DNA from 4 places in the Mesorhizobium sp. M0088 genome. Region 3 is predicted to be linked to each of the others. Evidence: predicted binding sites of a transcription regulator. Region 3 holds the regulator's gene; each other region holds the start of a gene.

The links. The regulator PhoB, encoded in region 3, activates phosphate uptake and scavenging genes when phosphate is short. The targets are predictions, from matches to a motif close to TGTCATNNANCTGTCAT.
Region 1: a site for PhoB is predicted at 3,294-3,310, ahead of NKJ67_RS14050 (putative 2-aminoethylphosphonate ABC transporter substrate-binding protein). Genes of this name have one in related genera too.
Region 2: a site for PhoB is predicted at 2,212-2,228, ahead of NKJ67_RS06155 (alkaline phosphatase D family protein). Genes of this name have one in related genera too.
Region 4: a site for PhoB is predicted at 2,584-2,600, ahead of ugpB (sn-glycerol-3-phosphate ABC transporter substrate-binding protein UgpB). Genes of this name have one in related genera too.

What each region holds. Positions count from the first base shown of each region.
Region 1 is NZ_JAMYUI010000010.1:92,729-100,075, forward strand. It holds gene phnY (phosphonoacetaldehyde dehydrogenase) at 195-1,652, shown strand; gene pbfA ((R)-1-hydroxy-2-aminoethylphosphonate ammonia-lyase) at 1,724-3,082, shown strand; gene NKJ67_RS14050 (putative 2-aminoethylphosphonate ABC transporter substrate-binding protein) at 3,483-4,508, shown strand; gene NKJ67_RS14055 (putative 2-aminoethylphosphonate ABC transporter ATP-binding protein) at 4,631-5,764, shown strand; gene NKJ67_RS14060 (putative 2-aminoethylphosphonate ABC transporter permease subunit) at 5,748-7,347, shown strand, end outside.
Region 2 is NZ_JAMYUI010000004.1:60,401-67,747, forward strand. It holds gene NKJ67_RS06140 (hypothetical protein) at 1-21, opposite strand, end outside; gene NKJ67_RS06145 (TetR/AcrR family transcriptional regulator) at 67-684, opposite strand; gene NKJ67_RS06150 (MFS transporter) at 757-2,040, shown strand; gene NKJ67_RS06155 (alkaline phosphatase D family protein) at 2,315-3,874, shown strand; gene NKJ67_RS06160 (hypothetical protein) at 3,966-4,247, opposite strand; gene typA (translational GTPase TypA) at 4,445-6,274, shown strand; gene NKJ67_RS06170 (DUF1062 domain-containing protein) at 6,335-6,961, opposite strand.
Region 3 is NZ_JAMYUI010000013.1:33,744-41,090, forward strand. It holds gene pstB (phosphate ABC transporter ATP-binding protein PstB) at 1-655, shown strand, start outside; gene phoU (phosphate signaling complex protein PhoU) at 682-1,389, shown strand; gene phoB (phosphate regulon transcriptional regulator PhoB) at 1,406-2,095, shown strand; gene NKJ67_RS16875 (ROK family protein) at 2,112-3,359, opposite strand; gene xylF (D-xylose ABC transporter substrate-binding protein) at 3,630-4,670, shown strand; gene NKJ67_RS16885 (sugar ABC transporter permease) at 4,813-6,165, shown strand; gene NKJ67_RS16890 (ATP-binding cassette domain-containing protein) at 6,177-6,977, shown strand; gene NKJ67_RS16895 (CHASE domain-containing protein) at 7,105-7,347, shown strand, end outside.
Region 4 is NZ_JAMYUI010000013.1:179,090-186,436, forward strand. It holds gene NKJ67_RS17590 (EAL domain-containing protein) at 1-2,303, opposite strand, end outside; gene ugpB (sn-glycerol-3-phosphate ABC transporter substrate-binding protein UgpB) at 2,663-3,973, shown strand; gene ugpA (sn-glycerol-3-phosphate ABC transporter permease UgpA) at 4,162-5,046, shown strand; gene ugpE (sn-glycerol-3-phosphate ABC transporter permease UgpE) at 5,055-5,903, shown strand; gene NKJ67_RS17610 (sn-glycerol-3-phosphate import ATP-binding protein UgpC) at 5,911-6,978, shown strand; gene NKJ67_RS17615 (ABC transporter ATP-binding protein) at 7,106-7,347, opposite strand, start outside.

The DNA of each region.
Region 1 (7,347 bases), on a different contig from region 3:
TCGGGCCACCTCTCCCCCGATCGACGGGGGAGAGGAAGGGCGCTGAGCTCGCCGGCCTTGGCTCCCTTCCTCTCCCTCCGGAGGGGGGAGAGGTGGCGCCGCGAAGCGGCGACGGAGTGGGGGAAGCCATTGCAAAGACGCGATGGTCTCGCCGACAAAGATCAATGTGCTCTCCGAGCACCGGGAAAACTCACATGACCAAGCTCGACCCTTCCATCAAAGTCCGCCACGAGCCGATGCGCATTGCCGGCAAGAAAGTTGATGCCGACGGCGTCGTCGAGGTGCGCTACCCCTGGAACGACACCGTCATCGGCACGGTGCCGGCCGGGCGTGCCGAGCACGCGCGAAAAGCATTCGAGATCGCCGCCAGCTACAAATCGAAGCTGACGCGCTACGAGCGTCAGCAGATCCTGTTCCGCGCCGCCGAGGCATTGGCGTCGCGCCGCGAAGAAATCTCCGATCTCATCACGCTCGAGCTCGGCATCTCCAAGACGGACTCGCTCTATGAGGTCGGCCGTGCCTATGACGTGTTCACGCTGTCGGCGCAGATGTGCATCCAGGATGACGGCCAGATCTTCTCCTGCGACCTCACCCCGCACGGCAAGGCGCGCAAGATCTTCACCACCCGCGAGCCGTTGAAGGCGATCTCGGCGATCACGCCGTTCAACCACCCGCTCAACATGGTCTCGCACAAGGTGGCGCCGGCGATCGCCACCAACAATTGCGTGGTGGTCAAGCCGACCGAATTGACGCCGATGACGGCGCTTCTCCTGGCCGACATTCTCTATGAAGCCGGTCTGCCGCCCGAAATGCTGTCGGTGGTGACCGGCTGGCCCGCAGACATCGGCAACGAGATGATCACCAACGACAATATCGACCTGATCACTTTCACCGGCGGCGTGCCGGTCGGCAAGATGATCGCCCGCACCGCCGGCTACAAGCGCCAGGTGCTGGAACTCGGCGGCAACGACCCGCTGATCATCCTCAACGATCTCTCCGACGAGGATCTGGCCAGAGCCGCGGATCTGGCCGTCGCCGGCGCGACAAAGAACTCCGGCCAGCGCTGCACCGCGGTCAAGCGCATCCTGGTTCAGGAAAGCGTCGCCGACCGCTTCGTGCCGCTGGTGCTGGAGCGGGCGAAAAAAATCCGCTTCGGCGATCCGATGGACCGCTCGACCGACCTTGGCACCGTCGTGCACGAGAAGGCGGCGGCGCTGTTCGAAGCCCGCGTCCACATGGCCGCCGAGCAGGGCGCCGAAATCCTCTACAATCCGGGTCGTCAGGGCGCGTTGCTGCCGCCGATCGTCGTCGATCGCGTTCCTCACACATCCGAATTGGTGATGGAGGAGACGTTCGGCCCGATCATCCCGATCGTTCGCGCGCCGGACGACGATGATGCGCTGATCGCACTGTCCAACTCGACCGCCTTCGGCCTGTCGTCGGGCGTCTGCACCAACTCTTTTCCGCGCATGCAGAAATACATCGCCGGCCTTCAGGTCGGCACCGTCAACATCTGGGAAGTGCCGGGCTACCGCATCGAGATGTCGCCCTTCGGCGGCATCAAGGATTCGGGCAATGGCTACAAGGAAGGCGTCATCGAGGCGATGAAGAGCTACACCAATGTGAAGACATTTTCGCTGCCCTGGTCCTGACCGGGCGGCATTGACGGATAAACAATGGAGGGAGCGTTCGCCGCTCCCTCATTCGCGTTTCGGAGACCATGATGGCCGCGATCAAAGAGCTTGTGCACACCGAAGGCGATTCCAACACCACAGCGGCTCGCGGCCGATGGGATGCCGGGCAGGACGATCCGCGGATCCGCGGCTTGCTCGATCGCGACGCGGCTGCCTTCATGCACCAGAGTCTGTCCAGCCCCTGCCTTTCGACCATCGCGAAGGCGCAAGGCATCTGGATCGAGGACACCGCTGGCCGCCGCTTCATGGATTTCCACGGCAACAGCGTGCATCACCTCGGCTACGGCCATCCAAGGCTGGTCACGGCGATCAAAAAGCAGCTCGATGAGCTCTGCTTTGCGCCGCGCCGCTTTACCTGCGAGCCCGCCCTCGAGCTGGCGGAGAAGCTGGCGGCATTGGCGCCCGGCGATCTCGGCAAGGTGCTGTTCACCACCGGTGGTTCGGATGCCATCGAGGTCGCGCTGAAGATCGCCCGCGCCGCGACCGGCCGCTTCAAGACGGTGTCGTTCTGGGATGCGTTCCACGGGGCCGGCTTCGGCGCTGCAAGCGTCGGCGGCGAGGCGACCTTCCGCTCGCACATATCAGGCCCGATGATGACCGGCACCGAGCACGTCGCACCCTGGGACGGCTATCGCTGTCCCTATGGCCACGATTCCCTCGAAACCTCGGGGCTCGCTTGCGCCAACATGATCGCCTATGTGCTCGGCCGCGAACAGGACGTGGCGGCGGTCGTCGCAGAACCGATGCGGGCGACGCCCAACCCGCCGCCGCCCGGTTTCTGGAAGCGGGTTCGCGAAGCCTGCGACCGGCACGGCACGCTGCTGATCTTCGACGAGATCCCGACCGGGCTGGGCAAGACGGGAAAATTCTTCGCCCACGAGCATGATGATGTGACGCCCGACATCGTCGTCCTCGGCAAGTCGCTCGGCGGCGGCATCCTGCCGATCGCCGCCGTCATCGCGCGCCGCGACCTCGACGTCACCGGTGGCTTCGCGATCGGCCACTACACCCACGAGAAGAACCCGGTGACGACCCGCGCCGCACTGACGACGATCGACATCATCCTGGAGGAAGGATTGGTCGAACGCGCGGCCGAACTTGGCCGGCACATGCTGGAGCGTATGCAGCACCTGATGGCGCGCTCGCCCCATGTCGGCGACGTCAGGGGCAGGGGACTGATGGTCGGCGTCGAGCTCGTCGAGGATCGCGATACGCGCGAGCCGGCGCGCGATCTCGCCGAACGCGTCTTCTATGCTTGCCTGGGGCAGGGGCTGAGCTTCAAGGTCAGCCAGGGCAATGTGCTGACGCTGTCGCCGCCGCTGGTCATTTCGAAAGCTGATCTCGATCGTGCGCTCGACATCCTCGAGACCGCCGTGCTGGCGGCCTGACCATGAAGGCCGTGCGCACCGACCGCGAGCTCGAATGCCCTGAAATCGACGCGGGCTTGCGGGCGAGGGGGGGCGATCTGGTGGTGACTGTCCGCTCGTCCGACCCGCGTTTGCGGGCACAGACAACGGGCGTTTCGTTCGGCTGACCATAACCGTCTCCGTTGCCAATCGTGGGCTTTCGCAAGCGCGGAATCGCGGCCGCAACAGGCATGCGACAGTTCCATGACAACTATCAGTAGAAGTTTGCCTGTCATAAAATAAATAGATTTTACTTATCGATCACCAATCCCCAGAGTTGACCCAACGACGACATCCACAAGCGCTACAGGGCCGCAATGTCCACCGGCGCGATCGTCACAGTGCATCGCAGAATGTGCCAACAATCAAAGGGGAACTGAGCATGAAATCGCGCAACGCAACTATCGCAATGGCCTTCGCCGCGGCATTGATGTCATCCGCCGCCTTTGCCGAAACCTCCGAACTGACAGTCTATACCGCCATTGAAGCCGAAGATCTCGCCCGCTACGCCGAGACTTTCACAAAGAGCCATCCCGACATCAAACTGAACTTTGTCCGCGACTCAACGGGTGTCGTTACCGCCAAGCTGTTGGCCGAAAAGGACAATCCGCAGGCCGACGTTGTCTGGGGCCTTGCCGCTACATCGCTTCTGGTGCTGAAGACCGAAGGCATGCTTGAGCCCTATGCGCCAAAAGGCGTCGAATTGCTCAAGCCGAAGTTTGTCGACAAGGACACGCCACCGGCCTGGGTTGGCATGGACGCCTGGGCGGCTTCGATCTGCTTCAACACCGTGGAGGGCAAAAAGCTTGGCCTCACCGAGCCGACCAGCTGGAAAGATCTTACCAAGCCGGAATACAAGGGTCACATCGTGATGCCGAACCCGGCCTCGTCCGGCACCGGCTTCCTCGATGTATCGAGCTGGCTGCAGTTGTTCGGCGAGAAGGATGGTTGGGCCTATATGGACGCCCTGCATCAGAATATTGATGCCTACACGCATTCTGGTTCGAAGCCGTGCAAAATGGCCGCCGCCGGTGAAACCGTAATCGGCATCTCGTTCGAGTTCCGCGCCGCGAAATCGAAGAAGGAGGGCGCCCCCCTCGATATCGTCATCCCGTCCGAAGGCATCGGCTGGGACATGGAGGCATCCGCGATCGTTGCGGGAACGAAAAATCTCGAAGCCGCCAAAACGCTGCTCGACTGGTCGATCAGCAAGGAGGCCAACGAGATGTACAATGTAGGTTATGCGGTTCTGGCTATGCCGAATGTCGCCAAGCCGGTCGAATTCCTGCCCGCAGATATCGAGTCCAAGATGATCGACAATGACTTCGAGTGGGCGGCCAACCACCGCAAGGCCATTCTCGACGAGTGGACGAAGCGCTACGACGCCAAGTCTGAGCCCAAGAGCTAGACGCAGAGCATTTCGACAGGGCGCCGTCAGAGCGGCGCCCTTCTCGTAACTCTTCCCGGATGGTCAAAATGAGACACGAACCCGTCGCTGATCTATCGGCAACGCTGGCCGAGGTGCATCCCATGACCGCTGCCGGCAACACGGCCTACCTGCAGATCGAACATCTCTGGAAGGCCTTCGGCGAGTTCCATGCGCTGAAGGACATCTCGCTCGACATCAACGAAGGCGAATTCATCTGTTTTCTCGGCCCTTCGGGTTGCGGCAAGACCACGCTGCTGCGCGCCGTCGCCGGCCTCGACCTGCAGACCAGAGGCGTCGTCCGCCAGGGGGGCAGGGATATCTCAACGCTGCCGCCGTCAAAACGCGACTACGGCATCGTGTTTCAGTCCTACGCGCTGTTTCCCAATCTGACGATTGAAAGGAACATCGCCTTTGGCCTGGAAAACACCAAACGGCCGCGCGCCGAGATCGATGCCCGCGTCAAGGAATTGCTCATGCTGGTCGGCTTGTCCGATCAGGCGAAGAAATACCCAGCGCAGCTTTCCGGCGGACAGCAGCAGCGCATCGCGCTCGCCCGGGCCATCGCCACCTCGCCCGGCCTGCTTCTGCTCGACGAGCCGCTGTCGGCGCTCGACGCCAAGGTGCGCGTGCACTTGCGCCACGAGATCAAGGGGCTGCAGCGCAAGCTCGGCGTCACCACGATCATGGTTACGCACGACCAGGAAGAAGCATTGTCGTTGGCCGACCGCATTGTCGTCATGAACCATGGCGTCATCGAGCAGGTCGGCAGCCCGACTGAAATCTATCGCCATCCCAGGACGCTGTTCGTCGCCGATTTCATCGGCGAGACCAACAAGTTCGATGCGACGGTAGGAGCAGATTCGGTAGGCTTCGGGACGAAGGCTTTCAGATGCGCGCCGCACAGCTTTGCGAACGGCGAAGCAGTCGTCGCCGCCATTCGGCCGGAAGACGTGATTCCACACGGGCCGGGCTCGCGCTCGCCTGGAGCGCCCGATGTGGTGAAGACTTCGGAAAACCTGATCGAAGTGACCGTCGGTGAAATGGAATTCCTGGGTTCGTTCTGGCGCACCCGGCTGCGCGGCGGAGAGCTTGGAGACGAGATTCTGATCGCCGATTTCTCGGTCAACGCCACGCGGCGTCTCGGCCTCGCCGAAGGCGGAGCGCTAACGGTGGAACTGCCCGCCGACCGACTGCTTGTCTTCCCGCAAGGAGAGCGCCATGGCGGCGGCAACTGATATCCTGATGCCGTCCGGTCGGGCGCTCCGACAGTCGCTCGACAAGGACGAGTTGATCAAGCGCGGCCTGCTGGTCGTCATCTCGTTCTATCTGGTCCTGTCGCTGGCAGCCCCGCTCTACGTGATGCTGTCGAAATCGTTCTCGACCTACAGCTTCGATCTTGGCGCGTTCGAATTCCAGGTCAGCGACAAGCTCGGCAATTTCGGCGAGCCAGTGACGGCCGCCGCTCTGAACGAGAAACTCGCCGCGGTCCCGCCAGAAAAGCTTGCGACCAGTTCCGATGGTCGGCTACCGGCCACCAGCTTCTTTCCGGATTTCAGTTTCCGCAGCCCGGTCAAATACAAGGTCCGCGGCACGACCGATGACGCTTATTTCCTGATCGGCACGCAACTCCACCGCGGCACCGAATGGCAGGAAGTCGATTCGAACACCTTTCGGCGCATTATGCTGAGGCCCGCGCGCGAGCTTGGGTTGGACAACTACACAACCTACTTCTCGACGCCAACGCTGTTCCGCTCGATCCAGAACTCCTTCCTGATCGCGCTGATCAGCACCATCATCACGGTCGGCATAGCCTTCGGCTTCGCCTACGCTTTGAACCGAAGCAAGATGCGCTTCAAGGGCCTATTCAGGCTCATCGCCATGGCTCCCATCCTGGTGCCGTCGCTACTGCCCGGCATCGCCCTCATCTATCTGTTCGGCAACCAGGGCCTGTTGAAAAGCCTGCTTGGCGGCATATCGATCTATGGTCCGTTGGGGATTGTCGTCGGCTCGATATTCTTCACCTTTCCCCATGCTCTGATCATTATCTCGACGGCACTGGCGATCTCCGACCAGCGCCAATATGAAGCCGCCGCTTCGCTGCGCGCCAGCAAGTGGCGGACGTTCTGGGTCGTTACCATTCCGGGCGCGCGCTACGGTTTGATCTCCGCGGCGTTTGTCGTGTTTACGCTCGTCATCACCGATTTCGGCTTGCCGAAGGTCATCGGCGGCCAGTTCAACGTGCTCGCCGTCGATATCTACAAGCAAGTGATTGGTCAGCAGAATTTCGAGATGGGGGCGGTGGTCTCGGTCATCTTGCTGATCCCGGCCATCGCCGCCTTCGTCGTCGACCGCCTGGTCCAGCGCAGGCAGGTTTCGCTCCTGTCGGCCCGCTCGGTGCCTTACGAGGCAAAACCCAATCGCCGCTTCGACCTGGTCTGTCTGGCTTATTGCAGCCTGGTCGCGTTGTTCATCGCCGGCATCATCGGCATTTGCCAGTACGCCGCGCTGGTCAAGTTCTGGCCCTACGACCTCAGTCTCAGCCTGAAGAATTTCGCGTTCGGTCGCATGGATGGCGGAGGCTGGGCTTCTTACTACAACTCGATCACGCTCTCGTTGCTCACCGCTGTGTTTGGAACCGTCATCGTCTTCGTCGGCGCTTACATCGTCGAAAAGACCGAAGGCTTCAGGACCGGACGGGCAGCCTTCCACTTCCTCGCCATGCTGCCGATGGCGGTGCCGGGGCTTGTGCTTGGCCTGGCCTATATTTTCTTCTTCAACAATCCGGCCAATCCGCTGCACGCGATCTACGGCACAATGG
Region 2 (7,347 bases), on a different contig from region 3:
CGGGATCAGAATGGCACGCATGGCGGTCAATCTCCGTTGCAAGCTGCCGCAGCGTAGCGCCAAACGTTATTTCTTCAAGCTCGCTTCAATCAGCAGGTCGGCGTTGCGGGCGACCGCTTGCGCCGGGCCGCCGAGCCCGAACAGCTGGCCACTGATATAGGCGCCTTCGATCAGCAGCAGCAGGCCGTCGCCGAGCGTGTCAGGGTCTTGCGCGCCCATCGCAACCGCCATGGCGCGCAGGCGTCGGCGCAATTCCTGTTTGTTGGCCTCGCTGACCACACGGGCCGGATGGCTGTGGTCGGGATATTCGACCGCCGCGTTGGTCATGCCGCAGCCGCGATAGTCCGCCACTTGCGTGCGCTTGCCGATGCGGGTCAGGAAAGCCTTGATCTGTGCGCGCGGGTCGCCGGGATGAGCGGCAACCGCCTCGTCGAAACGCTCCCAATATTCAAGATCGTACTGCCTGAGATAGGAGGCGGCCAGTTCATCCTTGGACGGAAAGCTGCGATAGAGGCTGGGCTTGGTGACGCCGGCACGCTTGACGATCTCGTCGACGCCGATCGCCCTGATACCGCGCCGGTAGAACAGGTCATAAGCCACATCGAGGATCTTCTTGGCTGCTTTCGGCGGCGCCGACGCATGATCGTCGCTGATGGTCAGATCAATATTTTTGTCGGTTGGCATCGTGTGGCTCGATTGACAATGTTACCGATCGGTACGTATACATACTCCACCTGCAACGTACCGGTCAGTAACATGATAGCTCAATCCCGCCCCTTTGGCCAGCGCTACGCTTTCGTCGTGGTCGGCGTGATCTTCCTTAGCCTGCTGGTCGCGGCTGGCCTGCGCTCCGCACCCTCTGTCATGATGCTGCCGCTGGAGAACAGTTTCGGCTGGCGGCGCGACATCATCTCGCTGGCCGCCGGTGTCGGCATCCTGCTTTACGGCCTGACAGGGCCATTTGCCGCAGCCCTGATGGAGCGCATCGGGCTTCGCCGCACGCTGCTGGCCTCGCTGGTGGTGATGTCGGGCTCGACCGCGCTCAGCCTGCTGATGACCAAGCCGTGGCATCTGTTCATCACCTGGGGCGTGTTCTCGGGCATTGGTTCCGGTGCTGTCGCCAGCGTGCTCGGCGCGACCATCGTCAACCGGTGGTTCAAGACCAATCGCGGGCTTGTCATGGGATTGATGTCGGCCTCCAGCGCCTCGGGCATGCTGGTGTTCCTGCCGCTGATCGCCGCGCTGGCGCAGTCGGGCGGCTGGCAGCCGGTTGTCATTGCGGTCGCGATCGCGACCGCTGCCCTGATACCGCTGGTCTGGCTGCTGGTGCCGGAGCGGCCGGCATCGATCGGCATGGTGCGCTACGGCGCCGAGGCTGACGACGTGCCGCCCACTCCGCCTGCGTCACAGGGCAATTTTCTGGCGCATACGTTCTCGACGCTGCGCCGTGCCGCCGGCACGCGGGTGTTCTGGTATCTGTTCGCCACCTTCTTCGTCTGCGGCTTCACCACCAACGGGCTGGTCGGCACGCATCTGATCGCGTTCTGCGGCGACATGGGCATCGGCGAAGTGCAGGCCGCCGGCCTGCTGTCGATGATGGGCATCTTCGACCTGATCGGCACGACGTTGTCGGGCTGGCTCACCGACCGCTACGATCCGCGCAAGCTGCTCGGCGTCTATTACGGCATTCGTGGCCTGTCGCTGATCTATCTGCCCTATTCCGGCTTCTCGGCCACCAGCTTGATCATCTTCGCCGTGCTCTACGGCCTCGACTGGATCGCCACCGTGCCGCCGACGCTGCGGCTCGCCAACGAGGCGTTCGGCGACCGCAGCGGGCCGATCGTGTTCGGCTGGATCGTCGCCGGGCACCAGATCGGTGCGGCCGCTGCCGCCGCCTTTGGCGGCACCATGCGCGAGTTGCAGGGCAATTACGAACTGGCCTTCCTGATCGCCGGCATGACGGCAATCGCTGCCGCCTGTATCTCGCTGCTGATCAACACCAGCAAGCCGGCGTTCGATCCGGAGCCGCAAGCGGCTTAGGCGCGACGCTATCTCCCCCTCGAGGGGGAGATAGCCGCGAAGCGGCCAGAGGGGGTCGGTCCGACTGGGCTCGGCCTCTTGCGATAGAAGGAGGTTAGCGCTCCACGCGCGGCGACCCCCTCTGTCGCCTCTGGCGACATCTCCCCCTCGAGGGGGGATTACCCTGTTCATTGTTATCAAACCTTCATCATCCCGAGATGCGCCTGAAACATTGACGCTGGATTTTGGTGGCACCGTTCAAGCCATCCAGGAGACAGCCGTGAACAAGCTTTCGATGACCCGCCGCGCTTTCGTCACTTCCGCCGGCGCCGTTGGCCTGGCCGGCGTTTCCGGCCTGGCGCTGCCCTATTATTCGCGCGCCAATCAGCGGCCTTCCTTCACCCATGGCGTCCAGTCCGGCGATGTCGACGCCACCAGCGGCGTGGTGTGGACGCGCACCGACCGACCGTCGCGCGTCATGTTCGAGGTGTCGTCGACGGAAAATTTCGCCAATGCGACACGCCTGGCGCCGCTCGACACGTCGCCGGCCGGCGATTACACGGTCAAGCGGCTGCTCACCGACCTCGCTTCGGACCAGGATATCTTCTACCGCATGACATCGGCCGATCTCGCCGACATCAACGCCGTTTCGGAGCCGATCACCGGCCGTTTCAGGACGGCGCCAGCCTCGAAGCGCGACATCCGCTTTGCCTGGTCTGGCGACACCGCCGGCCAGGGCTGGGGCATCGATGAGACCGGCATGAAGACTTACGCCACGATCGGCAAGCACACGCCCGACTTCTTCCTGCATTCGGGCGACACCATCTATGCCGACGGCGCCATGAAGGACGAGGTCGACCTGCCCGGCGGCGGCAAGTGGAAGAACGTCGTGCTGATCGACGGCAAGCGCAAGGTCGCCGAAACGCTGGACGAGTACCGGGACCAGTGGAAATACAACATGATGGACAGGAACGTGCTCGGCCTGAGCGCCATCTGCCCGACCTTCTACCAGTGGGACGACCACGAAGTGCTGAACAATTGGTCGGATTCGAAGGACCTCAGCGCCGACAACCGCTACACGGAAAAATCCATCCACGTGCTGGCGGCCCGCGCGGCGCGGGCTTTCCACGAGATGACAACGATCCGCTACGAACCGTCCGAGCCCGGCCGCGTCTATCGCAAGATCGCTTATGGGCCGCTGCTCGACGTGTTCTTCCTCGACATGCGCTCCTATCGCGGCCCCAATGGTCCCGACATGCAGGATGAGATGACGCCGCAGTCGCGCATGCTCGGCGAGCAGCAGACGAAATGGCTGAAGCGCGAACTGGCGAATTCGAAGGCGACCTGGAAAATCATCGCCGCCGACATGCCGCTCGGCCTCGTCGTCTGGGACGACGGCACCAAGAAGGTTGGCGCCGAAGCGGTCAGCAATGGCGACAATGGCTTGCCAAAAGGGCGCGAGCTCGAGATCGCCGACCTGCTGCGCTTCATAAAGAATGCCGGCATCAGCAACACCGTCTGGCTCACCGCAGATGTGCATTACACGGCCGCGCATTATTACAACCCGGACAAGGCGCAGTTCCAGGAGTTCAATCCGTTCTGGGAATTCGTCTCGGGTCCGATCCATGCCGGCACGTTCGGTCCCAACGATTTCGACATGACGTTCGGTCCGGAGCTGAAGTTCATCAAGGCGCCGACCGCCGAACAGGGACAGAACCTGTCGCCCTCGGCCGGGCTGCAATTCTTCGGGCTCGTCGATATTTCAGGCGCCAGCGAGCAGATAACGGTGCGGCTGATGGATCGCGACGACAACGAACTCTACAAGGTGACGCTCGACCCGGTGCGGTCGGCGTAAGCGCGCTTCTCAACCCTCCCCCTTGTGGGGAAGGTCGGCGGCGGCTTCGCAAAGCGAAGCTGGCGAGACGGGGCGGGGGGTGAAGCGCTGACTAGTCCGGGTAGCAGACCATGGGAATATTCGGCCAGACGGCGCTGTCGCAGTTGGCGGCGTCCTGCCGCTGCTTGAAGGAGGCGCTGACCGGGCCGGTCACCATCGGGTCGACGCCGTCCGGTGCGTCGGCGAAAATCTGCTCGGCCGACTGTGCCTCTGACGGCAAGGCAGGCCGTGATTCCTTCATCGTCGCGGCTGACTGTGCGGCGTTGGCCGCCAGCAGGACGGCGAAGGCAACAGACGCGATGAGCGGCCAGAATCGGTTGAGTTTATCGGTCATGACGTTTGAACTGCCCGGGCCCCAAAGGGTTCCCGCCTTGGTTAACAAAATCATCTCACACGCAGATGCTTAAGATTTGATGAGTATTTGGTGACGCTCCTCCTCTTTCGCAACTGCGAAAAACCCTGTATGAGCCGCGCAACCGAAAGAGGCAGCGCCTTTTGGCCTGCTGCCTGCAACGCTTCCGAGACCAGAACATGAAAATCCGTAATATCGCGATCATCGCGCACGTCGACCATGGAAAGACCACCCTGGTCGACCAGCTTTTGAAGCAGTCCGGCTCCTTCCGAGACAATCAGCGCGTCGCCGAGCGCGCCATGGATTCCAACGACCTCGAAAAGGAACGCGGCATCACCATCCTGGCCAAGGCGACTTCGGTCGACTGGAAGGATACCCGCATCAACATCGTCGACACCCCCGGCCACGCCGATTTTGGCGGCGAGGTCGAACGCATCCTGTCGATGGTGGACTCAGCCATCGTGCTGGTCGACGCAGCCGAAGGGCCGATGCCGCAAACCAAGTTCGTCGTCGGCAAGGCGCTCAAGGTCGGCCTGAAGCCGATCGTCGTCATCAACAAGATCGACCGTCCGGACGCCCGTCACGTCGAGGTGGTCAACGAGGTGTTCGACCTTTTCGCGGCGCTCGACGCCACCGACGAGCAGCTCGACTTCCCGATTCTGTACGGTTCAGGCCGCGATGGCTGGGTTTCGGAAAATCCGGAAGGACCCAAGGACCAGCAACTGGGGCCGCTGTTCGACCTCGTCATCAAGCATGTGCCGGAGCCGACCGTTCATCCCGGCCCGTTCCGCATGATCGGCACCATCCTGGAAGCCAATCCGTTCCTCGGCCGCATCATCACCGGCCGTATCGAGAGCGGCACGCTGAAGGCCAACCAGCCGGTCAAGGTGCTGCATCATGACGGTACCCAGATCGAAACCGGCCGTATTTCGAAGATCCTGGCCTTCCGCGGCCTTGAGCGCCAGCCGATCGAAGAAGCGCAGGCGGGCGACATCGTCGCCATTGCCGGCCTGTCGAAGGGCACCGTCGCCGACACGTTCTGCGACCCGAGCGTGAGCGAACCGCTGCATGCGCAGCCGATCGATCCGCCCACCGTGACGATGTCGTTCCTGGTCAACGACAGTCCGCTGGCCGGCACCGAAGGCGACAAGGTGACCAGCCGCGTCATCCGCGACCGCCTGCTGCGCGAAGCCGAAGGCAATGTCGCGCTGAAGATCGAGGAATCGCCCGACAAGGATTCGTTCTTCGTCTCCGGCCGCGGCGAATTGCAGCTGGCCGTGCTGATCGAGACGATGCGCCGCGAAGGCTTTGAAATCGCCGTGTCGCGTCCGCGCGTCGTCATGCAGAAGGGCGAGAACGGCGAATTGCTGGAGCCGGTCGAAGAAGTCGTCATCGACGTCGATGAGGAGCATGCCGGCGTCGTCGTGCAGAAGATGTCCGAGCGCAAGGCCGAGATGGTCGAACTGCGCCCGTCCGGCGGCAATCGCCAGCGCATCGTCTTCCACGCGCCGACCCGTGGCCTGATCGGCTACCAGTCGGAGCTTTTGACCGACACGCGCGGCACCGCCGTGATGAACCGGCTCTTCCACGCCTATGAGCCCTACAAGGGTGAGCTGCCGGGCCGCACCAATGGCGTGCTGATTTCCAACGAACAGGGCGAATCGGTCGCCTACGCCATGTGGAACCTGGAAGATCGCGGCCCGATGGTCATCGATCCGGGCGTCAAGGTGTATCAGGGCATGATCATCGGCATCCATAGCCGCGACAATGATCTTGAAGTGAACGTGCTCAAGGGCAAGAAGCTGACCAACATCCGTGCCGCCGGCAAGGACGAGGCGGTCAAGCTGACGCCGCCGATCCGCATGACGCTGGAACGCGCCCTGGCCTGGATCCAGGACGATGAACTGGTCGAAGTGACGCCGAAGACCATTCGGCTGCGCAAGCTCTATCTCGATCCGAACGAGCGCAAGCGGTTCGAGAAGTCGTCCAAGGTGGTCGGCGCGGCGTAAGCTCTCTATTTTCCGACAGTCGATAGGGGCGGAGCAACCAGTGTTCCGCCCCTTTTTCGTTCATCCACCGGCAGCCGAGATGATGGCCTGCCGATCGGCCTCGCCGGCCAGATCGATGCGGATCGCGATTCCCGCGCGGGTAGGCTTGCGCAGGGCCTTTGCGCCATCCGGGTCAACGATGAGCAGCCGCCTCTCCTCCAGCGCCTGAAGCCGTGATCGCGAGATGCCGAGTTCGCCAGCGAGCAGCCGGTCGAGTCGCAGCGATGTCGGCATTTCCAGTCCAAGCTGGATCTCCAACACGGTCGCGGCTTCCCCGGTGTCGCCGAGCCTGCGCTTGTGAATGCTGACATCGGAGAACTCCTCGACGCGCCCGATCCGGTTGCGCAACGCGATTACATCGAAGGCATGACGGTGAGCGAGTGCAGGATCGTTGCGTTCGAGCGCCGCCAGCAGCGTCGGGTCGATGTCGCGGCGGTTGCAGCGCTCGAAAATGCCGAAATTCCAGGAGTTGTCGCAGTCGATGCAGCGATAGATCAGCCACACGTCGATGCGTTTGCCGTTGGCGTTGACGCGGAATTTCCCGCTGCTGCAATAGGCCTTCACAGTGCCGCAACGACTGCAGCTGATGAGCGGCCGAGGTGCGGTCTTGGGCGCGATTGCCCAGTGGATACGCTGGAGTCCAGACATGCCGATAAGCCCTTCCCGTCGGGAAGTTCATCAGGCCGGCGATGTCGAGATGCCCATGCGGGCGCGGCGTGGCGGTCGCTTGCTATGATCGGAAATCGGATGTCACGGGCGGCAGCGCGCAACAACGGTTCAGCAGTGCCAAACCGGTCTCGAACCGCCGCCCAGAAGAACACATGAAATGAAAACAGACACCGCGAATGCGGTGTCATGCAGTGTGTCGGGGGAGTTGACGAGACCGGCGGCTACGTAGGCAAAGTGACGCTCAAAATTGTTTCGCGGCGGCCTTTCTAGCCGCGAGATGCTGGACCGACAAGGGTCTTTTGTCGGTGCTACCGCAGCCGAGCCACTTGCGCTAATATCCGAAATCGAAGGTTTTCAACCAGAGA
Region 3 (7,347 bases):
GATCGGCCCTTCCGGCTGCGGCAAGTCGACCTTCCTGCGCTGCCTCAACCGCATGAACGACACCATCGATTCCGCGCGGGTAACCGGCAAGATAACGCTCGACGAAGAAGACATCTACGACAAGAACATCGATGTCGTCGAACTCAGGGCGCGCGTCGGCATGGTGTTCCAGAAACCCAATCCGTTCCCCAAGTCGATCTACGAGAACGTCGCCTATGGCCCGCGCATCCACGGATTGGCCAAGCGCAAGGCCGACATGGATCAGATCGTCGAGTCGAGCCTGAAGAAGGCGGCAATCTGGAACGAGGTGAAGGACCGTTTGCAGGAACCTGGCACGGGTCTTTCCGGTGGCCAGCAGCAGCGTCTGTGCATTGCACGCGCCATCGCCGTGTCGCCCGAGGTGATCCTGATGGACGAACCGTGTTCGGCGCTCGACCCGATCGCCACTGCTCGCGTCGAGGAACTGATCGACGAACTGCGCCAGAACTATACGATCGTCATCGTCACCCATTCGATGCAGCAGGCAGCGCGCGTGTCGCAGCGCACCGCGATGTTCCATCTAGGCTATCTGGTCGAGGAGGGCGCCACCGACAAGATGTTCACCACCCCCGACGACAAACGCACCCAGGACTACATCACCGGCCGGTTCGGCTGAGCTCAGGCATATGAGGGACGAAGATCATGGGTGAACATACCGTTGCATCTTTCGATGAGGATCTGGAGCAGATCAGCCAGCTGATCCGCGACATGGGCGATCTCGCCCGCTCGATGGTCAGTGGCTCGACCAAGGCTTTGCTCAATTCGGACAATGCGCTGGCGCAGCGCGTGGTTTCCGATGATGCCATCATGGATGCACGCCAGCGCGAGCTGGACGATCGCGCCATCACGCTGATCGCCAAGCGCCAGCCAATGGCCAACGATCTGCGTGCGGTGGTCGGTTCGATCCGCATGGCCGGCGACCTCGAGCGCATCGGTGACCTTGCCAAGAACATCGCCAAGCGCGTCGGCACTGTCGGGCTGAGCGTTACGCCGCACGACCTTTCGCATTCGATCGACGCGATGGCGCAGCTGGTGCTGATCCAGGTGCAGGGGGTCGTCGACGAGTATGCCGCCGCTGACGCGGCTGCGCTTGCCACGCTCAGAAACAATGATGAACGCATCGACGTCAAATACACCTCGGTATTCCGCGAGCTGCTGACCTACATGATGGAAGATCCCCGCAACATCACGGCGTGCACGCACCTGTTGTTTTGCGCCAAGAACCTCGAGCGGATCGGCGACCACGTGACCAACATCGCCGAAAATGCCTACTATGTTTTGACCGGCACGCAGCTGCCAGCCAATCGTCCGAAGCAGGACGAGACGGCAATGTCCGCGCCAGCGGCATAACAGGGGTGACCAGCCGATGATCGCACCACGCATCATGGTGGTGGAGGATGAGGAGCCGCTAGGCGTGCTGCTCCGCTACAATCTTGAATCCGAAGGTTACCAGGTCGAGGTGGTGACGCGCGGCGACGAGGCCGAAATCCGGCTGCAGGAGAACGTTCCCGATCTTCTGGTGCTCGACTGGATGGTGCCTGCGGTTTCGGGCATCGAACTCTGCCGGCGCCTGCGAATGCGTCCCGAGACCGAGCGGCTGCCGATCATCATGCTGACCGCGCGAGGCGAGGAAAGCGACCGCGTGCGCGGCCTGTCGACCGGCGCCGACGACTATCTGGTCAAGCCCTTCTCGACGCCGGAGTTCATGGCCAGGGTCAAGGCGCTGCTGCGCCGGGCCAAGCCGGAAGTGCTGTCCAGCGTGCTGAAGGTCGGCGATATCGTGCTCGATCGCGAGTCGCACCGTGTCTATCGCAAGAAGAGCGAGATCCGGCTTGGGCCGACGGAATTCCGCCTGCTCGAATTCATGATGCGCCATCCAGGCCGCGTGTTCTCGCGCAGCCAGCTGCTCGACAATGTCTGGGGCGAGACGATCTACATCGACGAGCGCACGGTCGACGTGCATGTCGGCCGGCTGCGCAAGGCGGTCAACAATGGCCGTATGCCTGATGTCATCCGCACGATCCGTGGCGCCGGATACGCCATCCGAGAGGACTGAACTCCCTCGTTTGAACTCACGCCACGTTCTTGCCGCCGAAACCGGATCTTGCCTGCACGCCCGGCGCAAAAATCTCCTGATCGACGAAGATCAGCGCCCGCATGGCGCAGCCTTCGCGGATCAGCGGCAGTTCGTTCGGCTCGGTGTCGAAGGAAATCGATTTGGAATGCTGGCCGCCGGCGGTCTGGGCAATCGCTTGCCGCAATGCCGGCTCGATCAGGTCGAAGGCGGCGGCGCTGACACCGACCATGGCGACCGGCGCCGGATCGATCAGCGCGAACAGGCTGCCGAGGCCGTAGCCGAGCGCTTCGCCGGCCTTGCGATAGGCTTCCCGTTCGGGTCCGTCACCTTCGCGGGCCGCGGCAGCCAGGGCGCGCATGTCGGCGTCGCTGACATCGGCAACGGGTTCTGCATCCTCGCCCATCTGCCTGGCGTTGCGCCAGATGGCGTAATTGCCCGCATAGGCTTCGACGCAGCCGCGCCGTCCGCAGCGACATAGCGCGCCGTTCGGCCGATGGATCATGTGGCCGAATTCGCCGCCCGAAGAATGGGTGCCGGTGAACAATTCACCCTTCAGCACCAGTCCCATGCCGATGCCGTGCGACAAAAGGATAGCGATGAAATCGTCGCGGTAACGATCGGGGTCGCGCCAGCGCAGCGCCACCGCCATCATGTTGCAGTCGTTCTCCATTATGGCAGGGATGCCGAACTCGTCTTCGAATATGTCAGCGAAGGCGATGTCGGTGTGCGGCGTGATCGGCGACCACAGCATGGCGCGGGCACGGGTGTCGGTGATGCCCTGGATGGCCAGCGCGATGCGGGCGATGCTGCGCACGTCCAGGTCGGGATCTGCCAGGCGGCGCCGCACGATGGCCGTGCATTCCCCGATCAGCGACTCGCGCGACATCGTCAGCGTGTCCAGCCGGCGCTGTTCCTCGGATATCACCTGGCCGGCATAGTCGATGACGGCGACGGAGAGGAAGTTCAGCGACAGCACCACGGTCATTACCGCGGCCGCTTCCGGATTGAGACTGAGGCCGACCTGCGGCCGGCCGCGTTTGAGCGAGCCGGCCTCGCTCGGCTTGCTTTCGGTCAGGATGCCTTCGACGATCAGGTCGGATGAAATCGCCGAGATGGTCGAATGGCTGAGGCTTGTGGTCGCGGCGATCTCGGTTCGCGACGGCTGTCCGGCGCGGCGCACTGCCGCGATCACCATGGCGCGGTTGCGGCGGCGCAGATCGTCGTGGCGGATTCCGACCGACATGTTCTTTCATATCCTCCCGGTCGCCGCGGTTCCTCCTGCCCCTGGAACGCTGTCGGTGACGCCGGTAAATACTGGCAGAAGCTGCACGCCGTGTCATTTATTTATTCCGAGACTCGAAAAAAACTCGAAATGACATCAAAATCCATCAGAATCGATGTTGACAGCGTTCGGGCGTTGGCCCAGTATTTTTTCGAGGCTCGAAAAAATAGAGCCTCTGTGCCGGCCCTCGGGTCAGTTTGGTCGCGCCATACGCGGCGCAGGGAGGATAATATGAAAAGATTCACGGCCGCCATCCTGGCGGGTGCCGCCATGTCGCTGACGCTCGCGTCTGTCGCGCAGGCGAAGGACAAGGTTGTCGGCGTTTCGTGGTCCAACTTCCAGGAAGAACGCTGGAAGACCGACGAAGCCGCCATGAAGACGGCGATCGAGGCCGCCGGCGACAAGTACATCTCCGCCGATGCGCAGTCCAATCCCGGCAAGCAGCTTACCGATGTCGAAAGCCTGATCTCGCAGGGCGCTAATTCCCTGATCATCCTGGCGCAGGACGCTTCGGCCATCGGCCCGGCCGTGCAGAAGGCGCTGGACGAAGGCATTCCGGTCGTCGGCTATGACCGGCTGATCGAGAACAAGGACGTCTTCTATCTGACCTTCGACAACAAGGAAGTCGGCCGCATGCAGGCCCGCGAAGTGTTCAAGGTCAAGCCGGAAGGCAACTACGTCTTCATCAAGGGCTCCGGTGCCGATCCCAATGCCGACTTCCTGTTCTCGGGCTCGATGGAAGTGCTCAAGGAAGCCATCGACAGCGGCAAGATCAAGAATGTCGGCGAAGCCTACACGGATGGCTGGCTGCCCGCTAACGCCCAGAAGAACATGGAACAGTTCCTGACCGCCAACGACAACAAGGTCGACGCGGTGGTCGCGGCCAATGACGGCACTGCCGGTGGCGTCGTCGCGGCGCTGACGGCTCAAGGCTTGGCCGGCACCGTGCCGGTCTCGGGTCAGGACGGCGACCACGCCGCGCTGAACCGCATCGCCCTCGGCACGCAAACCGTGTCGGTGTGGAAGGACGCGCGGGAGCTCGGCAAGAATGCCGCCGAGATCGCCTCGCAACTGGCCGACGGCAAGAAGACGAGCGACATCGCCGGCGCCAAGGACTTCACGACGCCGGGCGGCAACACCGTCAAGTCGCTGTTCCTGACCCCGGTTGCCATCACCAAGGACAATCTCAACGTCGTCATCGACGCCGGCTGGATCAAGAAGGACGAAGTCTGCGCGGGTGTCGCCGCCGGCACCGTGGCGGCCTGCAACTGATCCGTACCACTTTGAAATATCTGAACGCCGCGGCCCAAAAGCCGCGGCGTTTTCTCAAAGAATTCTGTTTCCGCATCATGCGGATAGCTTCTAGGCTGGGCTCCGGCATGCGCGTCAGACGGCCAGCCGGTGGGAGGAAACCATGACCGATACGACGTCAAACCCGCAGACCGATACGGCGCGCGCGTCGGAACTCGGCGCCGTCGCCCGGTTCCTGAAGGCGACCGAGATCGACACCCGCATGCTCGGCATGATCGGCGCGCTGCTGGTCATCTGGATTGGGCTGCATGTCATTTCCAGCCTGCGCCTTGGCGTCAATCCGCTCGATTTCGACAGCCGCACCTTTCTCACGCCGCGCAATCTGTGGAACCTGTCGGTGCAGACATCCGCGGTTGCCATCATGGCCTGCGGCATGGTGCTGGTCATCGTCATGCGCAACATCGACCTGTCGGTCGGTTCCGCCGAGGGCCTGATCGGCATGGTGATGGGATTTGCCCAGGTGCATTTCCTGGTGCGCTTTGTCGGGCTCGAACTCGGCAACCCGTGGATCTGGGTCCTGGCACTGGTCATCGGCCTGGCGCTCGGCCTGTTGATCGGCGCTTTTCAAGGCTTCGTCATCGCCTATCTCGAAGTGCCCGCCTTTATCGTGACGCTGGGCGGCCTGCTGGTCTGGCGCGGTGCCGCCTGGTGGGTCACGTCAGGCCAGACCGTGGCGCCGCTTAACGCCACTTTTCAGCTGATGGGCGGTGGGCCGGCGGGATCGATCGGCGCGACCTGGAGCTGGGTCGTTGGGATCGTCGCCTGCCTCGCCGTGGTGTTTGGGCTGTTCAACGGGCGGGTGCAGCGCAAGCGTTTCCGGTTTCCGCTACGTCCGATCTGGGCCGAGGCGCTGCTTGGAGTCGTCACCTGCGGCGCCATCATGGGTGCGGTCTGGCTCGCCAACTCCTACCCCTGGCCGATCGGCATCGTGAACAGATATGCGGCCGCCAACAACATCACCGTTCCCGAAGGCGGCCTGTTCATCGCCCACGGTATCGCCATACCGGTGCTGATGGCTGTCGCCGTCGGGCTGGTCATGACCTTCATCACCAACCGCACCCGTTTCGGCCGCTATGTGTTCGCCATCGGCGGCAATCCCGAGGCGGCTAATCTCGCCGGCATCAACACGCGATGGATCACCATGAAGGTGTTCATGATCATGGGCGTGCTGGCCACGATTGCCGCGGCGATCTCCTCGGCCCGGCAGAATTCGGCCACCAACGTGCTTGGAACGCTCGACGAACTGCTCGTCATTGCAGCCGCCGTGATCGGCGGCACGTCGCTTGCCGGCGGATCGGGAACGATCATCGGCGCCATGCTGGGCGCGCTGCTGATGCAGTCGCTGCAGTCCGGCATGGTGCTGCTCGGCGTCGACTCGCCGCTGCAGAGCATCGTCGTCGGGGCCGTACTGGTCATCGCCGTGTGGCTCGACACCGTCTATCGCAAGCGCGTCTAGGAGGGCATGCCATGAATGACAAGACTGCTCCTGCAGCCACCGCGCTGATCGACATGAGGAACATCTCGATCGCGTTTGGCGGCATCCGCGCCGTCGACGACGCCTCGATCGATCTTTTCCCCGGCGAGGTCGTGGCGCTGCTCGGCCACAATGGCGCCGGCAAGTCGACATTGATCAAGATCCTGTCCGGCGCCTACAAGCGCGATTCGGGCCAGATCTTCGTCAACGGCGAGGAGGCATCGATCTCCAATCCACGCGACGCCAAGAAATACGGCATCGAGACGATCTACCAGACGCTGGCGTTGGCCGACAATGTCGACGCCGCCGCCAATCTGTTCCTCGGCCGCGAGCTGATGACCGCCTGGGGCACGCTCGACGACGTTGCCATGGAGGCCGAGGCGCGCAAGGTGATGGGTCGGCTCAATCCCCGCTTCCAGCGCTTCAAGGAGCCGGTGATCAAGCTGTCGGGTGGCCAGCGGCAATCGGTGGCGATCGCGCGTGCGATCCTGTTCAACGCCCGCATCCTGATCATGGACGAGCCGACGGCGGCGCTTGGTCCGCAGGAAACGGCGCAGGTCGGCGAACTGGTCAAGCAGCTCAAGTCCGATGGCATCGGCATCTTCCTGATCAGCCACGACATCCACGATGTGTTCGAGCTTGCCGACCGGGTCTGCGTCATGAAGAACGGCCAGGTCGTTGGCACCGCCCGCACCACCGATGTCACGCAGGACGAGGTGCTGGGGATGATCATTCTTGGCAAATGCCCGCCGGGCGCCATTCCAGGACCGGGCGCGCTGAAGATCGCGGCCTGAGATCAAGCCAGCTCGCGGTTGCCGGACACGTGATATGCCAGCCGTAAGGATGGCTTGGCCTTGGCATTGTGTTGGCACGGCGACTTGCCCATAAAGGTCCGATATCGCTCAGGGACCGCACGATCCGTTGAAGAAGCTTTTCCCGATCATCGCCTTTATCGCCGTCGCACTAATCAGCATGGTGATGGCAGGTTTCGCCTATTTCGCCACACAGGAAGCCGCGCGCATCAAGTTCGAGGCGACTGCCGACGACGCGCTCAACCGGATCGAGAGCCGCATCGACCTGCATCTGTCGCTGCTGCGCTCGACGCAGGCCCTGTTCGACGCCCGCAATGGCGATATTTCTCGCAATGAGTTCAAGGCGTTCTTC
Region 4 (7,347 bases), 150 kb from region 3:
TTGCCGATATAGTAGCCCTGGCCGATCTCGCAGGCTTCGGCGTCCAGGAACTTCAGTTCGCCGAGCGTCTCGACACCCTCCGCCAGAACCGGCAGGCCGAGCCCGCGTCCAAGTCCCAGGACGGCGCGCACGATCGCCGCGACCTGGCCGTTCTTGTCGACGGACTTGATGAATGAGCCATCGATCTTGATCTTGTCGAAGGGAAAGGCGCGAAGGTTGGAGAGCGAGGAATAGCCGGTTCCAAAATCGTCCATGGCGACGCGCACGCCCAGCGCCTTGACCTGCCGCAAGGTGGCCAATGCCCGCGGCATGTCCTTGACAAGCGCCGTCTCGGTGATCTCAAGCTCGAGCCTGCCGGGCGCCAGGCCGGAATTCAGCAAGGTTTCGTGGACCTTGCGGCTGAAATTCGTGTTGTGGAGCTGCACCGCCGAAACGTTGACGGCCACCGTCAGCGGATTTTCCCAGCGGGCGGCTTCCTCGCAGGCGGCCGTCAGCACCCATTCGCCAATCTGGCCAATGGCGCCGCTGTCTTCGGCGACCGGGATGAATATGCTCGGCGAGACATCGCCGCGCGTCGGATGCCGCCAGCGGACCAGCGCTTCGAAACCGACCATCTTCCCGCTGCTGATCTCCTTCTGCGGCTGGTAGACGAGGTAGAACTCCTGGCGCGCGACCGCCTGGCGCAGTTCGTGCTCCATCACGCGCTTGTCGCGGGCCTCGGCCCCCATCGAAGCTTCGAAATAGCGGTAGGTGTCCTTGCCTTCGGTCTTGGCCCGGTAGAGCGCGGTATCGGCGTGGCTTATCAGGCTGGCCTGGTTTTCGGCATCCGATGGATACAGCGCAATGCCGATGCTGGCCGATACAAGGCCGCCGCCGACCGAGAGCCGGTTTTCCTCGCGCATGGCAGTCAGCACGGCGTTGGCGATACGGCCCGCCTCCAACGGGTCGGTCAGGTTCGGCGCGACGATGGCAAATTCGTCGCCGCCCAGCCGCGCCACCATCTGTCCTTGACGAAGAATGCCGGTAACGCAATGCGCAACCTTCTGCAGCATGGCGTCGCCCGCGCCGTGCCCATACAGATCGTTGACCTCCTTGAACCGGTCGAGATCGAGCAGCAGAAGCGCAAGCTGACCGCCTTTCCTGGTCCGGCCCATCGCAGCAATTTCCGTCTCCAGCCGGCCGGAAAAGCTGCGGCGATTGGCCAGTCCGGTCAATGGATCGAAATGGGCAAGGCGCAGGATCTCCTGTTCCGCCTTCTTGCGCTCGCGAATGTCGCGGACCGCAACCACGTTGTGAGGCTTGCCACAATAGTCGATGCTCCTGGCGATCAGCTCGACAGGAATGCTCGTGCCATCGCGGCCGCTCAATTCGGCCTCCTGCGGCTGTTCGCCGAAGCCCGACATGTCGGATCCGAAGAGATCGCCAAGCTGCATTCCGTTCAGCGTCGCTGTTGCGATGCCCGTCAATGTCGCCATGCTGTCATTGGCACTGATGATGCGGTGGCCGTCGCAGACGATCAGCCCCTCCACGGCGGCATTGGCCAGACCGTGCATGCGGTCGACCTCGAGCTTCTGGCGACGGAAGCGCAAATCGATCCACAGCGCCGATGCCGACAGGACCAGGATCACCAATGTGGCGGCAGCGGCGGCGAAAGCCTGCGAGGTCGGCTCGATCGTGTATTCGGATATGACGATCGAGGGATCGGGGAAGATCGAGACAGCACCCATGCCGATGAAATGCAGGGTGCAGATTGCCAGCGTCAGCAGCACCGCGCCGCCGGATGTCGCCTTCAAGGAGGGACGGCGCTGCACGACACGCAGCGCCAGCGCCGCGAGCGTCACGCCGGCCAGAAGGGAAACGGCGACAAGCAACAGGTTCCACTCGATGCGGCCCTGAACCTCGAACGCCGCCATACCGATGTAGTGCATGGCCGCGATACCGCCGCCCAGCACGGCGCCGCCGACGAGATGATAGTCGAACTCATTCCGCAAGGTGGCGATCCACATGCCGGCTGCCGTCAGAGTGACCGAAGCAGCGAGCGAAAGCACGGAAAGTGCGGGATCGTAAGCACTGGGTATGCCCGGTGTGAATGCGAGCATGGCGATGAAGTGCGTTGCCCAGATGCCGAAGCCGGTCGAAGTGGCCGCGATCATCAGCCAGGCAAGCCGGTTCCGATCGGTGGAGCGGCTTATGTGATGAAGCAGGTTGACGGCAGAGAAACAGGAAATTCCGCAGATCAGCGCGGCGAGTGCGACCAGTCTCAGATCGTGTTCGTTGACGATACAATTGTAGACCGTCAGCATTTTATTTCACCTGATCTTTGGAAATAAACAGGGCAGCAGGATTGAGTAGCGCGTTGCCGTTGAGGGATCGATAAAGTCGCCTGCAACCTTGGCGTGTCTCTTCGGGTTGCAGCGGCTGCAATCAAGGCTGCCACCCCGAAAGGCAGCTTGGCAGTTACGACGGTGGTTCCTGGCGCTTGTCGTCGCGCTAAGCCGGCTAACCGTGTGGCTTTCCATGCGTCCAAGCGGGGGCGAGGTGGCGTGAGGTAAAGGGGTGAAGTTCGTCGATCTGCAACAAAACCGTTGTCTGATTGTCATGAGCGACACATATTGCCTTTGCGGGAGTGCCCCTTTCGCCAATGACAAACGGGAGATGAAACATGAAGTCCTTCGGCTTCGCGGCCGGTGTTGCCGCCACCTTTATGCTGCTTTCCTCAACCTCCGCTTTTGCTGTCACGCAGATCAGTTGGTGGCACGCCATGACTGGCGCCAATGCCGAAGTTGTCGACAAGATCTCCAAAGATTTCAACGCCAGCCAGAGCGACTATGAACTCGTTCCGGTGTTCAAAGGCACGTATCCCGAGACGCTGAATGCCGGCATCGCCGCCTACCGCGCCGGCCAGGCGCCCGACATCATGCAGGTGTTCGACGTCGGCACCGGCGTGATGATGGCAGCCGAAGGCGCAATCAAGCCGGCAGCCGATGTGTTGACCAGCGCTGGAATGACCTTCGACAAGAGCCAGTATCTGCCAGGCATAGTCGGCTATTATTCGAAGCCTGACGGCACCATGCTCTCTTTCCCCTACAACTCCTCCTCGCCGATCCTTTATTACAACAAGGATATCTTCAAGAAGGCTGGTCTCGACGTCGACAGCCCACCCAAGACCTGGAACGAGGTGTGGGAAGACGCCAAGAAGATCAAGGCGAGCGGCGCGGCCGCCTGCGGCTACACCTCGACCTGGCTGACCTGGATCCATCTGGAGAATTTCGCGGCCTGGAATGACGTGTCATGGGCCACCCAGCAGAACGGTCTGGCCGGCGGCGATGTCGAGCTCAAGATCAATGCGCCGATTTTCGTCAACCACTTCCAGGCGCTGGCGGACCTCGCCAAGGACGGCACTTTCAAATATGGCGGTCGCACCTCCGAAGCCAAGCAGATCTTCCTCGCCGGCGAATGCGGGATCATGACCGAATCCTCCGGCGGCCTTGGCGATATCGTCAAGTCCGGCATGAATTACGGCATCGGCCAATTGCCCTATGACAGCGACGCCAAGGGCGCACCGCAGAACACGACGCCGGGTGGCGCCAGCCTGTGGATTTTCGCTGATAAATCCGACGAGGAATACAAGGGCGTCGCGGCCTTCTTCGCCTACCTGTCGAAGACCGAGGTGCAAGAATACCTGCACCAGAAATCGGGTTATCTGCCGGTAACGCTTGCCGCCTATGAAGCGACCAAGAAGTCCGGTTTCTATGACAAGAACGTCGGTCGCGAGACCCCGATCCTGCAGATGACGGGTAAGGCGCCAACCGACAATTCCAAGGGCGTACGTCTGCCGAACCTGCCGCAGGTGCGCGATATCCAGAACGAGGAGTTCGAAAAGATGCTCGCCGGCCAGCAAACCGCGCAGCAGGCGCTCGACAATGCGGTTACGCGTGGCAATGCGGCGATCAAGGAAGCGCTGGGGAATTAGAGCGAGCGCAGGTCCTTGCTCTACGGCGCATCCACCTGTCCTGCCAGGCATCTCCCCTCGGCGAGGGGAGTTTTGCCGTCCTTTGCGATTTCGCCAACGGTCGATGAATCCGAAACGCTCGTCAAAGCCATCTTGGCGAAGAGGGATGCTACATCGTGCCGCCCGCCTCATCACCTCGGAGTGGCTCCATGACCCCTCGCGTCGTGTTTCCCAACAAGATCCTTCCCTACCTGCTGGTGGCGCCGCAACTGGCCATCACGCTCGTGTTTTTCTACTGGCCGGCCGGTCAGGCGTTCTACCAATCCATGCTCAGGCAGGATCCGTTCGGACTGAGGACCAAGTTCGTCTGGTTCGCCAATTTCAGGAAAGTGCTTGCCGATCCGGCCTACCTGAACTCGATCAAGGTCACGGTGGTGTTTTCCCTTGCGACCGCCATCGTCGCCATGTGCGTGGCGCTCCTGCTTGCGGTCATGGCAGAGAAGGTGGTGCGCGGCAAAGGTCTCTACCGCACGCTCTTGATCTGGCCCTACGCGGTGGCGCCGGCGATCGCCGGTATGCTGTGGCTGTTCCTCTTCAACCCGTCGATCGGGTCGCTGGCCTACATGCTGAGAAGTTTCGGCATCGCCTGGGATCCACTGCTCAACGGCACCCACGCCATGATCCTGCTGGTGTCCGCCGCTGCCTGGAAGCAGATCAGCTACAATTTCCTGTTCTTCGTCGCCGGCCTGCAGGCGGTGCCGAAAGCCTTGATCGAGGCGGCGGCCATGGACGGCGCCGGCGAGACCAAGCGATTCTGGACCATCGTCTTCCCGCTGCTTGCGCCGACGACCTTCTTCCTGCTGGTCGTCAACACCGTCTATGCCCTGTTCGACACGTTCGGCATCGTCCATGCCGTCACCGGGGGCGGTCCGGGCAAGACGACTGAAACGCTGGTCTACAAGGTCTACAATGACGGCTTCGTCAATCTGATCCTCGGTGACTCGGCGGCGCAGTCGGTCATCCTGATGGTCATCGTCATCTCGCTCACGGCCATCCAGTTCCGCTATGTGGAACGCAAAGTCCATTACGGCTGAGGCGAGCGATGATCGGCCAGTCACCGCTCCGCACCGTCATCGCCCACGCCGTGCTGATCCTCGGCATATTGATCGTTGCTTTCCCGATCTACTACACGTTCGTTGCCTCGACGCAGACGCTGCAAACGATCCTCAGGCCGCCATTGCCGCTCCTGCCCGGCGATCAGTTCTGGAACAATTACACCGAAGCGCTGTTCGGCGGTGTCGGCCGTATCGGCGGCGTCAGCGTCGGCAGGCTGCTGCTCAACACGACGATCATGGCGCTCGGCATCGCGGTGGGAAAGATCTTCATCTCGATCCTGTCGGCCTACGCGATCGTATTTTTCCGCTTTCCGCTGCGCATGACCTTCTTCTGGCTGATCTTCATCACCTTGATGCTTCCCGTCGAGGTGCGCATCCTGCCGACCTACAAGGTGATGGTCGATCTCGGCATGATCGACACCTATGCCGGCCTGATCATCCCGCTGATCGCCTCCGCCACCGCCACATTGCTGTTTCGACAGTTTTTCATGACCATTCCAGGTGAGCTGGTGGAGGCGGCGCGTGTTGACGGTGCGGGGCCGTGGCGCTTCTTCTTCGATATCCTGTTGCCGCTGTCGCGGACGAATATCGCGGCGCTGTTCGTCATCCTCTTCATTTATGGCTGGACGCAGTATCTGTGGCCGTTGCTCGTCACCAACAGCAGCAACATGAACACGATCGTCATCGCGTTGAGAAAGATGGTCTCCTTCGCCGATGCCGATACGCAATGGCACCTGGTCATGGTCACAGCGATGCTGGCCATAGTGCCGCCGATCCTGGTCGTGGTGCTGATGCAACGCTGGTTCGTTCGCGGCCTGGTCGATTCCGAAAAGTGAGAAGCTGATGGCGACCGTCGATCTGAAGGATGTGAAGAAGGTCTACCCCAGCGGTTTCGAGGCCGTGAAGGGCGTTTCAATCGCAGTTCCCGACAGGCAGCTTTGCGTGCTGGTCGGCCCATCGGGCTGCGGCAAGTCCACGCTGCTCAGGATGATCGCCGGGCTCGAAACCATCTCCTCGGGAACAGTTGCGATCGACGGCAAGATCGTAAACTCAATCGGTCCGACCGAGCGGGACATCGCCATGGTGTTCCAGAACTATGCGCTCTATCCGCATATGAAAGTCTACGACAACATGGCCTATGGGCTGCGCAACCGCGGCACGCCGAAAGATGAGATCGACAGCCGGGTCCGCGCGACGGCGAAAATACTCGAACTTTCGGCGCTGCTCGACCGCCGCCCGCGCGAGCTTTCCGGCGGCCAGCGCCAGCGTGTCGCCATGGGTCGTGCCATTGTGCGCAACCCGAGGGTTTTCCTGTTCGACGAGCCGCTCTCCAATCTCGATGCCAAATTGCGTGGCCAGATGCGCGTCGAGATAAAGAACCTGCAACGCTCGCTTGGCGTCACGTCGGTCTATGTCACGCATGACCAGCTCGAGGCGATGACGTTGGCCGACATCCTCGTCGTCATGAACGGCGGACTGGTCGAGCAAATGGGGGCGCCGCTCGACATTTATGAAAGGCCGGCCTCGACCTTCGTCGCTTCCTTCATTGGCGCGCCGCCGATGAATCTCCTGGCACTGACCGAAAGCGCCTCGGGCGCGGTGCTCGCAGACGGCACGGCGATCGCTTTCGCACCTCGGGAGGCAAGAGCTGCGACCCTCGGTTTTCGGCCCGAGGATGCCGACGTCACCTTCAATGCGGAGGCGCCGCCCGGCGCCCTCGTCCTGCCGGCGCTGGTCGAGGCAGTCGAACCGGTAGGCGCCGAAAGTTTCCTTCACTGTGCGGCAGGCGGCAACCGTATCGTCGTGCGTGTCGCGGGTCGCGCCACCGCCACGGTTGGCAACCAATTGCGCGTGGTTGCCAAGGCAGAAAAGCTGCACTGGTTCGATCAGGCAGGAAAGCGCGTCGGCTAATCCAAAAGATGCCCAGAGCGTTTCACCGTTTCACGGAAACGGCGAGCTGCTCTAACTCTTTGTTTTGACGCAATTCCAGACGGAAACCCGCTTCACAGTTTCCTAGAATTGCTCCAGCATACGGTGTTCAGGCGAAGACATGCGCCTTTCCCGATACGGTCAGCCGGACGATCTCGCCGACCGCCGGCGCGTCCATGCCCGGTTTGCGCAGGACCAGCGGCGTGTTGCCGATCGCTGCCGCATCGGGCGGATCGGCATTGTTCAAGAGCCGCACCGCGACCGTGCACATCGAGCCGGCGAATTCGGATTCCGTCACTTCGCCGAACAGCATGTCCGAGGTGCCGGACATGCCCTCGCGCGACGTTCTCT